DNA from 3 places in the Paenibacillus sp. AD87 genome. Region 1 is predicted to be linked to each of the others. Evidence: riboswitches for the same ligand, from Rfam matches in the RefSeq annotation. Region 1 holds a riboswitch; each other region holds the start of a gene.
The links. A riboswitch is a leader RNA that binds a small molecule or an ion and turns the genes downstream of it on or off. The one in region 1 is predicted to bind cyclic di-AMP.

Region 1 (5,606 bases):
TAATTGGGGAAGAAGAGCTGACTTTTGTACCGCTCATTTAGTATGCTCCCATAAGATATTTGGCATAGAAACCTGAGTTGGAGAATCTCCCTAAAGCCTTATGGTTAGTGGATCTAGCGCCATTTGTACTATTGGAATTTGAGGCTTGTCCGTGGTAAGATGATAGTCATGAAACGGGCGAACCGCAGGGCGGCACCTATGCGTTTGGGTTGCTATGGGTAGCACCAAAGGTTTCGGTGGCAGTATGGACAGTTGTCTATGATGAGCCATCATATGGGGAGGAAGATAACGTATGGTTTTTACGCAAGAGGAAGTCGAAGCTCATCTGGGAAGGCTGGAAGGCTGGGAACTGGAAGAGGGACGATGGATTGTCCGCAAGTTCGTATTTTCCAACTACATGAAAGGGATTGCATTTGTGGATGAGGTCGCAGCGATTTCGGAAGCATTCAATCATCATCCTTTCATTACAATTGACTATACAACGGTCACACTGCGTCTCACGTCATGGGATGAAGGTGGCATCACATCTGTAGATATTAAAGAAGCACAACAATATAATGAGGCTTTTGAGAAAATGAGGTCGGAATAACCTGGATCGGTTATTATCGCACTACCGGAAATGAGTGAAACATACATGTCAGACGATAATCAGAACAAACCTCTTATTGCTGTCGTAGGCAGCCTTAATATGGATCTGGTGGTGAAGACGAACATCATTCCTGAGGAAGGCGAGACGGTGAGCGGGGAGGAACTGCACTATTTGGCCGGGGGCAAAGGCGCCAATCAGGCGGTTGCTGCTGCACGACTGGGTGGACAGACAACGATGATTGGTGCGGTAGGTTCGGATGGTTTTGGTGAACGCCTGCTGCACAGTCTAACGGAAAGTGGGGCGGATGCCTCGCAGGTTCGCATTCTGGATGATACCGTTACAGGTACGGCCTCCATCTGGCTCTCCAAAGGAGATAACCGGATTATTGTTATTCCCGGAGCGAATGGGCAGGTTGTGCCTGCGATGCTGGAAGAGGCTGATACGGTAAAAAGCCTGACTGCAGCCGCAGCGGTGCTGCTGCAGCTTGAGATCCCGCTGCCTGCGGTCACCCGCGCCGCCCAACTGGCGGCTGAAGGCAGCGCATTGGTGGTGCTCAACCCGGCGCCTGCGGTGCCGGGTCTGCCCCAGGAGCTGCTGCGGTGCGTCGACGTTGTCACGCCGAACCGCAGCGAGCTCGCCGTGCTCACCGGCCGGGATGATCTCCGGCCGGAAGACGTGGATGCAGCGGTCGCAGAGCTCGCCGCATCCCTCGGGGCCGCTGTCGTCACGACGCTCGGCCCCGAGGGGGCTGTGTACGCGGCAGCGCCTAGCGGCCGCGTTCAGGCAGAGCGTGCCGGCGCGTGCCGTGCGCCCGGCTACGCCGTAAGCGCCGTCGACACGACCGGCGCTGGCGATTGCTTCAACGGCGCGCTGGCAGTAGCCCTCGCGCGCGGAGAGACGCTGGACGCGGCGGTAAGCTTCGCCATGGGCGCAGCCGCGTTGTCCGTGACGAAGCTCGGCGCCCAGTCCGGGATGCCGTCCGCACGTGAAGTGCAGGCTTTCCTTGCTGAGCAGAAGGAAAAGAGCCAGTAATCTATACATGCTTTAGCTGAATCAGAGGCCGGCGGGCAGGATACGCTAATTGCATCTAGATAGCGCCATAGCATTATGGTTGTTTTCATCGGAGCATCCCTGAAATGAACAAGAGGCTCTTACTTCCCAGCACGGGAGCGTAAGAGCCTCTTCTCTGTATGACCATGGATAAATCCAGCAACCCTGTAATACCAATAAGGGTTGACTACGTTGTGCGTCTAGCGTCAGCGTGGTTTAAAGCATGCGTAAAGAGCAGGAGGTGACTGAAGCCACCACACTCTCTATACCTGCAACCTGCCACAACTGATTGCCTTGAACGTCTTGGATTACTTCTTCTCCGCCAACCACATCGCAATATTCGCGATTTCTTCATCCTTCAGCTTGTCTTTGAACGAAGGCATACCGCCGCTTTTACCTTTGACGATGGTCGTATAAATCTTCTCCACATCGTCCTGGCTGCCAATCTTCTGCAGACTAGGGCCCATGCCCCCTTGAAGCTGATCACCGTGGCAGGTAATACAGTTTGCTTTGACCAGTGCCTCAGCCTGTCCTGCATCCATTGTAACTTGCGGCATCGTCGGTTTTGCTTCTTCTGCAACTTCCTCTTTCCCTGGAAGCGTAAACATTAGTACAATAGCTAAAGCGCACGCTGCAAAAAATACCCCGCTCATGATCCATTTGTGCATCCCTTATGTCCCCTCCAGAATGAAAGATCATCTAACTTGAAACTATCCATATCATTATAACGGAACCTGTAGTGACATCATAGCATTTTGTGGTAATTTTTTGAACTAATCACATAACCGGGGACTTTTTGGGGTGATTTTAAGCCCTAGTTATTAGCGTGGACCTTCATAGACCATACAGTAAAAAGGTTTCAAACCACTCGGTGTCTGTCGTTCGTATGTATCCTGCGTAACAAATCCGGCTTTGAGATAGACACGAATAGCCCGGTCATTCCAGGTCAGAACTTCCAGATCAATTTCGTTTGTAGGGTTCCGGCGAATGGCTTCCTGCACAATGGCCGAGACAAAAGCCGTTCCTTGACCATGACCACATCGATCGGGGTGCATGCCAAGTCCGATGCGGGTTACACCTTCAAGAGGGAAGTATTGAGCAAAACCGCAAATCTGCTGATCCTCTCCCAGCACCACCGCATATTGTTCTTTCCGTAGCTGGGGATCGCCGAATTCCACTTCAAGTGCTTTCATCTGCTCCCAGGGCAGCCAGCTATAAATATTATAAGGCGGGTCATACTGCCAATCGCAGATTAGTTCCGCGTGTTCTTCTTGCATGGGCACAACGTGAAACGTCACAGGGGCTTCATCCATACAACTGCACGCTCCTCTCATTGTGAACAAGCTATAATGATTTTGATTTGTCCATATACATATACATATACATATGTCATTCCATATCTAAGCTTGTTTTCACTCTACAAAAGAGGCGTTCATTTGGCAAGTCCTCGTTTTTGAAAAAAAGTGAAACAAAAGTTCCGGTAATTTCGTTTATATTATAGTGGGATGGGTAAAAACATTATAAGAGCACGGACGAAGCAATGAAAAATAGCTTTAAAAAAAGTTGAAATTAGGTTTGATAGCTATCCCGAATATATTAAGGAAACGAAGCACAAAAAAACCGCCGGATAACATTCCTGCGGAGAATGTACCAGACGGTTCTATTATGCTTCGTTACAGTAAAGTTATAGTTACAGCATGACGTTGCTCGGCTTGTCCCTATTCAATGGCCAATGTCTCATATGCGTCCGTGCTCATAATGCGTTTAGCGCCAACATAGCGGTTGGCCCAATAGCTTTCGCTTAATTCGCTAATTGTAACTCCTTTGGAAGAAGAGGAGTGTGCAAACTTTCCATTCCCTACAAAGATCCCTACGTGTGAGACCCCTTTGCCCGTTGTATTGAAGAATACCAGATCACCTGGTCTCATTTCCATCCGGGATACCGAATCACCCATGTCGAATTGTGAACTCGATTGGCGAGCCAGATCAATGCCCAGCTTGTCGAATACATAACTTGTGAATCCAGAGCAGTCAAAGCCGTTAAGCGTTGTTCCTCCGCTTTTGTATGTAGTCCCCATTGCTGAATCAATAACTTGGTCCATTTTCGAATCTGCGAATGCGCTGCCTGCTCCAAGCGATAATGCGAATGTGAGGCTGAGTACAGCTGCGGTTAATTTCTTCTTAAACAAGAGATATACCCCTTCCAATGCCTGCGAGGTTAGCTTAAGGATTCGGTTGAAGGTCCCCTATGATCCCTCTGTTGCAAGATCAATTCACCCATAACTGGTTCCCCCGCTTCCCAGGTGCTAGGAATTTGGCTATGCTAGTTATGCACCTGCGAAATCAAGAAATGACGATTAAATTTTAAGTAGTTACAAATATGAAGGTAAAGATTACAAAGTTGTTACTAAAAACTCACTGCGATTATTGTAACAGAGGTATATCACTTTGGCAACGTTTAACAACAAAATTAACAAAAAAAACCTCGACCTTTGACGGGGAAAGGTCGAGGTTTGCTTGTTTAACGGCATTTGAAGAATACAACTTTACATAGAGATGGTAACCGTTTTTAACCGTTCAATTTAATCCTTGACCGAGTTGGACTGCCATAGGCGGAAATGGGCACATATTTTCCACAGGCTCAGCAAGCACCGGGCAAGTGGATACGTTTGTTGTAGTATAAGACCAGTTAAGCCGGTTAGTAACCATGAAGCTGAAGTAAAGGCACCAAAGACCAGCAGATGAAGGCCGCCCAGCAGGACAGCAATGCCTATTAGAGTGATGACTTGGCGTAGTGCAATCCATATAGCTTGAAACGTACCGCGTGCTCCGCCTTCCCCATCGGGAGCTGAGATACCAAACTGCATGTACAGCAGGACATGATGGATAACCCACCCGTATACAATCCAACCAACAACATAGGGAATACCAGGCAAGAGCAGATGGAGGGAATGAAAACCTTCCATAAAGATGGAATATAGCTTTGGTGCGAGCCAATAAGCCGGTAGCAGTAGCAATAGGGTACGAATGGTGTGGAGCAACAGCATCGGTTTCCATAAATTTTTGATACCACGAATGAATGGAATGCGCTCTTCCGAATGGTTATAATGCTGGAGCGAGTAGAGCAGCCCTGCCTGAATGAGTGGGCTAATCAGAATCCGCAGCAGCAGCATAGCCCCTAAAATCCATAAATAGCGATGGACCTCCGGATTCGTTGTCAGGCTGAGTTGGCTCTCCATTTTGAATAAAATCGTACTGAGTTCCCCTGTATCAGGGTCAGGATAACGCAGGAGCAGCGGAACCACAGCTGACTGTACCATTCGATAAAGAAAGTATCCCCATACTAATTGATAGAGAAATAAGAGTGCCGCAATGAACATATGCTGACGGACGAGAAACCAGCCTTCACGTATTTTCGCTTTCACTGTATCCACCTCACCATGACAGACTTCCGAATATGGCTTCTATAAGTTTGGTTGCGCTCATGCTCCAGCGGGATTTGGTTGGCTCATCCAGTCCGGCTTTCAGAAAATTGTTCATATGATGGTTCTCCAGCACAATCGTGTACTGCGGATCAGTCATAGCCCAGGAAACAGGAGAAGTATAGGTCAGTTTGTAGGTAATGCGCTCCTCGCTACCATCCCATTCTTTCGTCATGGTTTTCCCATCTTCGAACATAATTCGAACAGGCACCTTCTTATATTCACTGCCTTTTTTCTGCAATGTAACCGATGACTCGTACAACGTTTGGCCGTCTTTCAGGATAGGATTGATTGCGATCTTCTCCACTGCAAAGTCAGCCATGCCGTCTCCGTATACATATTGATTAAAATAATCGGTCCAGGGTGTGCGGGTTACTTGCTCCACGACCTTTTGAAAATCAGACGAAGTAGGGTGTTTGAAACGGTATTTCTTCACATAGGTCGAGAGAATACGTTCCATCGTTTTGGCACCAACCTGTTGTTCT
Region 2 (5,606 bases), on a different contig from region 1:
ACATCGCTTCGAGCAGCATGACAACACCTCCTGAACTTAAGATAAAGTTATAGCTATAAATAACCAAGTTAGACAGCATGTGAACCATAAGTGCAGCCGCTAAATGTAAAAATTTCAACATTTTTCAACGTTTTCTTTTCACAGCATTTCCAGCTTGTGTCCGTATATACGTATTTATGATAACAAAAAGGGCGCTCCTTAAGACCCAAAATGCAGTCCTGCAGAACACCCTACTGTTAATACGCAGCATTTTGCGAAAAACTTAGCGACTTGCTTGCTTAAATTCTGTTTGAATGGTTTGCAGCAATTCAGGCTGTGTAAGAACATCATAAGCAGTTGCAGCAAGTGCCTTGGCTCCAAGGATCATACCATCCAGGGCCCGTTCCTGAAGCGCCAGATCACGGAATTCAATGGAATGAAGCGTATGAACTTCGTCCACAACACGGATATAAGGATGGATCGCAGGACAACGCAAGGACACGTTACCAATATCCATAGAACCATGGTCGTTACCACTCACGAGCTCCTCTTGAGAAATGCCGAGTTCAAGCAGATTAGCACTAAAAGCAGCAGATAATGATTCATTCGTGACCATCTCATCATAGGAAGTCTCATAATTAGATGTAACAAGCCGGCATCCGGTTTGCAGAGCAGAACCTTCCGCGATCTGAATTACGCGTTGAGTGAGAATATTCAACTCTTTTCTCGTCGAGGCACGTACATAGAATTGGGCTGAAGCATAGTCAGGAATGATATTGGCTGCCTGTCCTCCGCTATTGATAACACCGTGAATACGAACCGTGCTTTTCACTTGTTGTCGGAACGCATTAATGCCATTAAATGTCTGGATCACCGCATCCAGAGCATTAATGCCTTCATGTGGACTTGCAGCAGCATGTGAAGATTTCCCATGGAATTCAAATTGTACGGCATCAATAGCCAGGGAGCTTCCAGATTTCTCATAGGCGTAGTAAGGGTGAGCCATTAGCGCGACATCACAGTCATCAAATAACCCTGCTTCAGCCATAGGAACTTTAGCGCCACGCGTTTCTTCCGCTGGTGTACCGAATACTTTTAATGTTCCGCCCACTTCATCCAGTATGGACTTCAGACCTACCGCAGCTCCGAGGCTCATCATGCAGATTAGATGGTGTCCACAAGCATGACCGATTTCCGGAAGTGCGTCGTATTCACATAACAGGGCAATAGTCGGACCTGGTTTGGATGCAGCATACGTACCGATGAATGCGGTGTCTATGCCAAGAACAGGAGCTTCTACGGAAAAACCGTGGTAGTCAAGTTCTTCTTTTAACCGAGCAGAGGCAAGGTATTCTTCGTTACCAAGTTCCGGATTGGCACCAATGTATGATGAAATCTCTTTAAAACGGGAAGCATATTGATCAATTACAGTTAAAATTTGTGTTTTGGTGTGTGTCATGGTGGACTCCTTAAGCAAAAATGAAAATAATTCAATAATTATATCATAGTTGCGGTTATTTTTCAGAAACTAGTCAGGATTTGTAATGTCGAAATGCATTGCATAATCATGCATTCTACTTTATAATGACTCAGGCATCAACAACAGAAAGCATACAAAGTATTATAAGGGGAGAACAGGGTTGAAATTGATTAGTCGTTACACCATGATGCTGCTAGCTCTTGTGGTCTTGCTAACTACGGTTGCACCTGTTGCGTCGGCAGCGGGAACTACAGGCAATTCAGGCAGTAAAAAGCTGGTGCTCGGTACAAGTGCCGATTTTGCACCATATGAATTCCATAAAGTGATTGATGGTAAAGACCAAATAGTCGGATTTGATATTTCGATTGCTAAAGAAATTGCTGCCGATTTAGGCGCAGAGCTTGTAATAGAGGATATGGGTTTTGACGGACTTCTTCCTGCGTTACAGAGTGGTCGTGTGGATATGGTCATCTCGGGAATGACGCCAACGGATGATCGTAGACAAAGCATTGACTTCTCCGATACCTATTATAAATCAAAGCAAGTCATCATGATTCGCAATGCGGATAAAGATAAATATCCAACCATGGCTGATCTGGAAAATGAAAAGATTGGAGTTCAAAAAGGCTCCATTCAGGAAACGATTGGCCAGGGAATCCCAGGCGCAAAACTGACAGCACTTGATAAAATATCTGATATCGTGCTGCAATTGCAGACCAATCGTGTAAATGCTGCGATCGTTGAAGATACGGTGGCTGCCGGTTATCTGGATGATGTGATTGGATTAGCTCCAGCTATTCCAGATGAAGAGCAGGCCGAAGCGGCAATCGGGATTCGTAAGGGCAATACGGAATTGCTGAATGCAGTGAACGGAACGCTCGAGCGTCTGAAAAGCGAAAATAAAATCGATCAGTTGGTTACCGAGGCAAGCCAGTTGATGGCAGACAAGGTGAAAAAAGATCAAAACATTTTTCAAGTGTTCTGGGAGTACAAAAGCTTTTACGCAACAGGTGTAGGTTACACCCTCTTACTGTCTGCACTCGGTGTAATATTCGGGGTAATTATCGGTTTGATCATCTGTCTGTTACGTCTGCATGACGTTTCAATTCTGCGTTGGATCGGAACAGCTTACGTTGAAGTTATTCGTGGTACACCAATGCTGGTTCAGTTGATGATTATCTATTACGGGCTTGCCTTGACGTTTGGTATTACATTTTCGCCGCTTCAGGCGGGGATTATCACACTATCCATTAATAGTGGTGCCTATCTTGCTGAAATTTTCCGCGCAGGTATACAGGGTGTGGATCGAGGCCAACTGGAAGCAGCTCGGTCCCTGGGAATGGGCAGAGGTGCGGCAATGCGCTTCATCGTGCTCCCACAAGCGTTCAAAGCGGTGTTGCCAGCGATCGGTAATGAGTTCGTGACCATTATCAAGGAATCCTCCATCATCTCGGTTATTGGTATGGTGGACATTATGTATCAGGCAAGTGTAGTCAAAAACATTACGTACCAAGGAATGAATCCATTCCTGATTGCAGCGGCCATTTACTTTGTGCTGACGTTCATTTTGTCCAAGCTGCTGGGTCGACTGGAAAGGAAGTTGAGTGCAAGTGATAGACGTTAGACAATTACACAAATCATATGGAAATAACGATGTGCTCAAGGGCATTAACGTAACAATTGGTAAAGGCGAGGTTGTCGTGGTCATCGGTCCGTCCGGATCGGGGAAAAGTACCTTTTTGCGTTGTCTGAACTTATTGGAGCAGCCTACTTCCGGTGAGATTGACTTTGAGGGAGTTTCGATCACTGACCCTAAACACAACATTAATGCAACTCGTGAAAAAATGGGGATGGTTTTCCAGCATTTCAATCTGTTCCCGCACAAAACGGTGCAGCAGAACATTACGATTGCTCCCATTAAAGTGAAAAAACAATCTGCACAGAAAGCGGAACAAATCTGCGCAGATTTGCTCAAGACGGTTGGCCTGTCTGACAAAAAAGACGCTTATCCAAATCAGCTGTCCGGTGGACAGAAACAACGGATCGCTATTGCAAGAGCGCTTGCGATGCAGCCGCATGTCATGCTGTTTGACGAGCCTACTTCAGCACTGGACCCTGAAATGGTCGGTGAAGTACTGGATGTCATGAAGCGGCTTGCAGAGGGCGGCATGACTATGGTTATTGTAACGCATGAGATGGGCTTCGCACGCGAAGTAGGGGACCGCATCCTGTTCATGGATGGTGGGGTTATTGTAGAAGAAGGAACACCTGCTGAAGTGTTTGGTGAGCCTAAGCATGCACGTACACGTGACTTCCTTGCTAAAGTGCTCTAATCCATCCAAGTCATCATTAGGATGAATTGGATGAAAATGCAAAATATATACTGTGGATGAGAATTCTTATTCCCTCATAGATCCCTGTCGGCGACCTGTCGGCAGGGATTGTTTTGTGCGTGTGAATACGCACGGATTTACATAAAAAGTAACGTTTCTGTCATCAACGATATAAGCTCAAATAGACATTTTTTTGAAAAAGTCGCTTGAATTCAGCAAAAATATTGAAGTGAATTAGCCAGATGGTAACATTTACTACGACTCTTGGTTACAAAGTTGTGATATATTTGTTCCTGCCGAAACTTCCGGAGTTGGGAGTGTGGGGGATGTAACGATGCAGAGTGTGCTTGGGGAAGAATCATTTGCACACGGCTTGGGGTGAATTAGGGCTACATAAATTATGAATGTAATTGAACCTATAGGGTGGTTTCCTCCATCCGAATCCGACAACTAACTTCGCAGGCATAATGAGGGAGGAAGACCATGATTAACAAGAAACGTATAGCCAAAACAGCAACAGCTTTGCTGACAGCAGCAATGCTCATTCAGGCCGTTCCGGCTCATGCTGATTCAGTTCATGTGGCCAAAGAGGGGGATACCTTCTACACCTTATCCAAACAATATGGAGTTGGACTTAACGCTCTTATTAAAGCTAACAATGACATTTCAGCTTACAACATTTATGGTGGTTTGAAAATTACGATCCCTGGTAAAACAACGAACACTGCTTCTGCTGCAGCAGCTAAAACGGAGGCCAAAACGGTAACTGCCGCAAGCCTTGACGTTAATGCAGATAGTAAAGTTGTACAAGCCTGGGGTAAAACGTTTGATTACAGCAAAGCTGTCGACGTCAAAGCAACAGCATACTCCGCAGACGCTTCCGAAAATGGAGGATGGGGTGCTGTGGATTACTTCGGTAATCCGCTTGAATTGGGTACCATTGCAGTAGACCCGAGTATCATTCCATTGGGTACAAAGGTACTGGTGACAGGTCATACACATCCCGGACTGCCAAAACAGGCATTTGTCGCAACGGCTCGTGATGTGGGTAGTGCCATTAAAGGTCACAAGATCGATATCTTTATTCCTGGCAGCAAGCAATCCGTGAGCACATTTGGTATTCAGGATGTTGAACTTTACATTTTGAAATAAAATCAAAGCGTAGCTGCACATCATCATATGTGACTCCAACTAAATCTAAATTAAACAATAAAGGGTGTTCTCCAATCACGATAATGTGAATGAAGGACACCCTTTTGAATATCCGACTGCCGTATTCTAAACCTATTTACCCTTTGGCAGTTCCAGCATTTCGTCCAAAGTCACCAGCTCGTACCCGCGGTTTCGCAATTCCTCGATAACTTCAGGCAACGCCTCGATGGTACCACTCAGCTTCGATCCGACACCGCCTCCTGCATGTTGCAGAACAATGGAACCTGGTTTAACGGCCGACAGGATGTTTTGTTTGACTTCCTCTTTGGAGAGGCCCTTCCAGTCCAGGGAATCGACGTTCCAATTCACAATGCTGTAATGTTGTTTGGCCGCCCATTGCAGCTGTTGCTCATTAATGTCGCCATAAGGTGGACGAATCATTTTGGGAGTGTAGCCCGCCAGATTCCGAATAATATCCCCGGTATGTAAGATTTGTTTGCGAAATGCATTCATGGACAGCTTACTGAACTCCGGGTGATTGTAGCTGTGATTGCCAACAATATGCCCTTCCTTTACCATGCGTTTCACTAAATCCGGATGTTTCTCAGCGCGATGTCCCACAATGAAAAACGTAGCCCGCACCTTGTATTTTTTTAGAATAT
Region 3 (5,606 bases), on a different contig from region 1:
GCTGTCTGAGTTGGAGGGTCATTCCATAAATATCGGCTACAAATGTACTGAAGATTTCCATAAAAATCAGGGATACATAGATAGACTGGACTACCCATCCAAGTTGAAAGGCAATGCTGCCCATTGGAATTTCAAATTGCGTGATGCCAGGCATCTGGGCTGACATGGCGAAGTGGGCTGCCATAAGCATGAATCCTACACCAATCCCGCCCAGAACGCCGCCCCATTTCAGTACCTTTCGGCTGCGAATCTGATTCCCCACCGGAACAAGTACAGCTTGGGCAAGTGCCAGGTTGAATGAAGTATACAACAGAGGAGATAACCAGACCTGGATTGGATTGCTGTCCGTGGTTAATGTAATAAATCGGTTTGCGCCGGGATGATGTATGGTGCTGGTGATCATAAGCAGAGAGAGCAGGAGCATCATTGGCACTACGATACTGTTCATTTGCAGAATAGCCTGAATGCCCCGTCCAAGCAGCAGATATGTACCGATAAGGGTAACAATCAGTCCGGTCTGGTAATGAAGCCCCAGATGCTCTACAAAGACCGACCCTGCTCCGGCCAGCATGACACTGTTTACTCCGATGAGAATAAGAAGGGTAACCCAGGTAATCCAGTTTCCTGCTTTATGACCGAATAGATGCTTGTTGAGATCTTCGTATGAGCGCGAGCCGGTATCATGGGCAATCAGCATCATTTTTGTACCTAACCAGACAAAGAGCATGGTCGATAAGCCAATGGTAATGGTGGCCCATTTGCCATACTGGGTAAAAAACTGCAATATCTCCTGTCCTGTTGCAAAGCCGGCTCCTACTACCGTTCCAATGTATGTAAATGCGATCTGCAGCACCCGAAATGCCTGTTTCATGCGTTTCCCCTCTCAGGCCCCTGAATAGTTTGGACATGCGGGTGCCATGGTACAAGGTATGCTTGACCCATCAAAGTCATGACAATTGAAGTGTGACATAGGGTCATTTCTATGCTCTGGACAAGAGCAAAGGCAATTTCGCTTGAACTGATAGCCGGATCTATGATACTTTTACGTCATAGGATAGGCTTGGGAGGTCAAATTATGGAAGTATTGAAACAACGAATTTTACAAGAAGGTGTAGTCATGTCAGATCAGGTGCTGAAGCTGGATGGTCTGCTGAATCACCAGATTGATCCTGCATTGACGATGGAAATGGGACGTGAATTTGCCGCTCGTTTTCGTGAAAGTGGTGTAACTCGGGTCATTACAGTGGAGTCTTCCGGGATTCCGGTCGCCTTTGCTGCCGCACATGAACTGGGTGTTCCGCTGGTATTTGCTCGTCGCAAAAAAACACTTTTGGCTGACCCCGACGCCTACTGTGAAAGAGTACCTTCTTTTACCAAAGGGATCGTAACGGATATTATGGTGTCGCGTGAATATATTCATGAGAATGACCGTATTTTGTTTATTGACGATATCATTGCGAATGGTGATGCCGCTCGTGGTGTCATCAAAATTATCGAACGTTCGGGTGCGGAACTGGTTGGATTCGGTGTCGTGGTCGAAAAATGTTTTCAGGCCGGAGCGCGCACTATTCGTGAGCAGGGCATCCCGGTTGAAGCGTTGGTGCGCATTCGTTCACTGAACGATGGCACCGTGCAATTTGACGATAACGAATTGTGACTTTTTAAAGGAAAAAGTGCCTATTTTTATAACAATGCCTTTGCATGACCGCTGATTTCATTTATAATGGGGTTATGTTAGGGAGAGGAGGCAACACCATGGGTAACCAACCGGCAACAGAACAATTTTTTATTGATAAGCTGGCGGAATCGAAAGTACATTTTGAGCGTGCCCTGGATTGTAAACATACGGAATTCGATGACCTTTATCCCTATATGATTGAACATCCTCAATTTTTCTGGTACAAACGCTACGTTGCCTGGTCAGAATTGCTGACGATTGTAGGCTTGTGCGAAGAGTTGTCCTTCTCTTGGAAAGAACAATTTACACCGCATCAAGTGGAGTACCTTGAAGAACGTGTGATGTCCGCCAAAGTGCTTGATTTTTGGTTTGAGAAGAACGACAGCAAAGAGCACGCGCAGCGGTAACTTTCAGTCGGGACATACTTTCGAATGACATGACAGTCCAATACAGTCACGTGAGACCTAAATGACTTTTCATTTAGGTCTCTTTTTGTAAATAATTTTTTTGGGAAAGTAGGCGCCATAAATATGATCAGTGATGCACAATTGGATGCACTGCGTTTATCGGGTGAAAAAGTAAGGGTAGTACGGGACGAGATTCAGTCCAATGATGTGACAGGTATTGTAGTGGCTTGGGACGGGGAGCAGGTACTCATTCGCCGTCAGAATCGGCGTGTGGTCAAGCTTGATCGGAATTACCGATATCAATTGTTCAGCGAACCACGCGAGAGCCTGCTCGAAGAATAGGACATGCCTATTTAGGTTCATTTACCATGGATGTTTTGGCATAATTACACCTCTCCGGAGAGAAGATAGGTACAGTGAGAGCTTGTAACATATCAGCCGAGAGGATGTGCGGTAACCATGACACTGATGAATGATAAGGTTCATGCCTATAAAGATCAGATTGGTGAATTAAGCGATGTGCTGCCAGCTGTGGTGAAGTCTTATCATGAGTTCACTGGAGAATGTTTTCAGGCAGGGGCGATTGATGCCAAGACCAAACAGCTGATTGCGCTGGGTATTGGACTGTTTGCGAACAATGAGGTGTGTACGTTTTACCATGTGGAAGAGGCACGTGCCAAAGGAGCGACCGATCAGGAGATTATGGAGACGGTTGCTGTGGCTGGAGCGGTAGGCGGAGGCCATGCGCTGTCTCAGGGTGCAATGAGAGTACAGAAGGCTTTACATTAAGTATAGAAGTCTACAGCACACCGGATTTGTAAACAAAAGCCCCAAACAAAGAGGAGGTCCCGGATTCACCCGGAGCCTCCTCTTTGCGCTATATCAAATCAAACTTATATTTTGCCCAGCATTTTGTTATACATAAATTGTCCTGTTACCCGGCGTGCTGTTACGTAACGATCGTTGAAGTAAGGATTGGATAATTGTGTGATGCTGACACCCTTGCTGCTTGAAGCATGAGCGAACTGTCCGCCCCCGATATATACACCTGTATGTGAAATGCCATTGCCCATCGTATTAAAGAATACCATGTCACCAGTACGCAGATTAGCTTTGGATACCGGAGTTCCGGCCTTAGCTTGTTGCTGGGAAGTGCGTGGTAATTCAATGCTATATTTGTTGAAAATATATCTCATAAATCCAGAGCAATCAAATCCGGCCATTGTTGTGCCGCCCCATTTGTAAGGTATGCCAGTCATGTTGTTAACGACGGTGTTAATACTGCTTGCCTCTGTGCTTGCTGCACCGGATGTAAATAGAACTGCTGCTCCAAAAATGGAGATGATAAGCTTTTTCAAAATTTTTGTTCTCCCTTCGATGCCTACGGAGTTAGCTAAGGGTTCGGTAGAAGGTTCCCTATATTTCCTATGTATAAGAATAATTCACCCAAAATGGTTCCCCCGTTTTCAAACATGAAACTCGGCAAATGAATAATTAAGTTTTTGTAACCTTTTGAAACTATATTGCATAAATGCGAAAATGTCAAACCGATTTTGAACACTTCTTATCATCTCAATGTTAACGGAATTATCGCTATTTATGTAGAAATAACTCGAATATTGGGTTTTAATAGATGACAAAAAAGTAACTACTGTTTCAAATGGAGAAAAATTGGATAATTTATTGGCTTTCTCACATTTCGATTAGACGATACCTATAGGTTAAGACAAAGAATTTGTTACATATTGTTGCAATTATTAACAAAATTCATTGTTTTGCATAGAATTCTTTTTGTATAATCCACTTATTGGATGAAAAGAAATAGTTTGAGTTTAAAAACAAATATAAGGAGGGGAGACGCTCAAGGAAAACAGTTTGCAGAAAATGAATTGGGGAGTGTTCTAAACGATGTTGAAGGCACAAGCAAGGTTTGCATCTTTGGTAATGGCATGTACAATGATTTTCTCTGTTGTCGGAATGGTATTTCAGCCTGCTGCTAAGGTATCTGCTGCAGACGCATCTGGAACGACAGCAAGTATCTCAGATATTTTGAAGAATCAACGTCCTGACGGGGGATGGAAGAAGGATTACAAAGAAACAAGTGGTGAGTGGGCCAAATCTACGATTGATAATAAAGCTACATACTCAGAAATTAGAAGATTAGCGAAGGAATTTAAAAAGACAAATGATCCGCGATATTCGGCTGCTGCCATCAAAGGAATCAACTTTTTGTTAAATATGCAGTACTCCAATGGAGGATGGCCACAAGTATACCAGAGCTCAGGCTATCACAAACACATTACCTTCAACGACGATGCCATGATTAATGTCATGTACATGCTGGATGAAGTAGGTGCACGTAAAGGTGATTTCTCATTCATCGACAGCTCTCTTGCGGATCGCAGTAAAAAATCAGTTGCCAAAGGTGTAGATGCTATTCTCAATACACAGGTTGTAGCAAATGGTAAACTGACTGCATGGGGACAGCAGCATGATTCCAGCTCCCTAAAACCTGCAGGAGCAAGGATATATGAAGTGCCTTCTCTAAGTGCTGGAGAGAGCAGTACGATTGTAAAGTTTTTGAAAACAAGACCGTCGAACTCGAAAATTAAGGCTTCCATTCAAGCGGCAGAAGCCTGGTTCAACAACGTGAAAATTACAGGATACAAGTATGTCAGAGAAAACGGAGATAGCAAACTCGTAGCTGATTCAGGTGCATCGCCAATTTGGGCACGTTTTTACGAAATTGGAACGGATAAACCGATCTTCGTAGGACGTGATGGGGTTGTGAAATACAAACTCAGCGATATCGATAAGGAAAGAAGAGGTTGGTATGCCTGGTATGGCAACTGGCCTTCAAAGATATAATTTATAAAAAGCTTTATCATTGAAGGCGAAATTATATTTTTTTTGTTGACACTAATTACCTGCACATGATATATTATCTCTTGTCGCCGCGATATAATTTCTCGGAGATAAGACATACGCGGTCGTGGCGGAATTGGCAGACGCGCACGGTTCAGGTCCGTGTGGGCTAACCCCCGTGGAGGTTCGAGTCCTCTCGACCGCATCATATGTAACACGAAAAAGGTTCCGAGAATGGCATTGCTGCCACTCTCGGAACCTTTTTTATTTGTTTGCAGATTTTGATATTTGCTCATCATAATTGTTTTCAACCCTTTCCCTCGACTTGAGCAAAGATGAAGTTTTATTTGTTTATTTATCCATTAATGGAAATGTGTTTGTTCTGCGACGGTTTGCCCCTATATTTCAGGTTTATTGTACGTAAAATACCGAATTGTACCTATCCTGAGTATCCATCATCCACTATTCTCTTCTCGTATGGAAGCGCTATCAACAAGGATTTGAACGACCAAATTCAGAGGGGGTAGGGATAATTTGAAACGAATCGGAAAAAGGATGGCAATGTGTTTCATGGTATTCATGATTGCAGCAGTGCAGTTCGGAATTATGGGAACGACAGGTAATGTGGCACAAGCAGCAGATAAGAGTCTGGCCCA

Region 2: another riboswitch for cyclic di-AMP. It lies ahead of gpAD87_RS07480 (3D domain-containing protein); the one in region 1 lies ahead of gpAD87_RS23880 (C40 family peptidase).
Region 3: another riboswitch for cyclic di-AMP. It lies ahead of gpAD87_RS16040 (C40 family peptidase); the one in region 1 lies ahead of gpAD87_RS23880 (C40 family peptidase).

The regions. Positions count from the first base shown of each region.
Region 1 is NZ_LXQN01000019.1:33,506-39,111, reverse strand. It holds gene gpAD87_RS23905 (hypothetical protein) at 1-41, shown strand, start outside; gene gpAD87_RS23900 (4a-hydroxytetrahydrobiopterin dehydratase) at 293-589, shown strand; gene rbsK (ribokinase) at 620-1,621, shown strand; gene gpAD87_RS23890 (c-type cytochrome) at 1,948-2,307, opposite strand; gene gpAD87_RS23885 (GNAT family N-acetyltransferase) at 2,461-2,952, opposite strand; gene gpAD87_RS23880 (C40 family peptidase) at 3,358-3,828, opposite strand; cyclic di-AMP (ydaO/yuaA leader) riboswitch at 3,832-3,969, opposite strand; gene gpAD87_RS23875 (hypothetical protein) at 4,222-5,064, opposite strand; gene gpAD87_RS23870 (M1 family metallopeptidase) at 5,075-5,606, opposite strand, start outside.
Region 2 is NZ_LXQN01000007.1:1,633,473-1,639,078, forward strand. It holds gene gpAD87_RS07460 (alpha-glycosidase) at 1-19, opposite strand, end outside; gene gpAD87_RS07465 (M20 family metallopeptidase) at 263-1,438, opposite strand; gene gpAD87_RS07470 (ABC transporter substrate-binding protein/permease) at 1,620-3,083, shown strand; gene gpAD87_RS07475 (amino acid ABC transporter ATP-binding protein) at 3,070-3,792, shown strand; cyclic di-AMP (ydaO/yuaA leader) riboswitch at 4,077-4,273, shown strand; gene gpAD87_RS07480 (3D domain-containing protein) at 4,276-4,944, shown strand; gene gpAD87_RS07485 (polysaccharide deacetylase family protein) at 5,077-5,606, opposite strand, start outside.
Region 3 is NZ_LXQN01000007.1:3,691,610-3,697,215, reverse strand. It holds gene gpAD87_RS16065 (YkvI family membrane protein) at 1-871, opposite strand, end outside; gene gpAD87_RS16060 (xanthine phosphoribosyltransferase) at 1,076-1,657, shown strand; gene gpAD87_RS16055 (hypothetical protein) at 1,756-2,085, shown strand; gene gpAD87_RS16050 (hypothetical protein) at 2,209-2,427, shown strand; gene gpAD87_RS16045 (carboxymuconolactone decarboxylase family protein) at 2,545-2,874, shown strand; gene gpAD87_RS16040 (C40 family peptidase) at 2,979-3,443, opposite strand; cyclic di-AMP (ydaO/yuaA leader) riboswitch at 3,449-3,580, opposite strand; gene pelA (pectate lyase) at 3,994-4,953, shown strand; tRNA gene gpAD87_RS16030 (tRNA-Leu) at 5,072-5,155, shown strand; gene gpAD87_RS16025 (X2-like carbohydrate binding domain-containing protein) at 5,530-5,606, shown strand, end outside.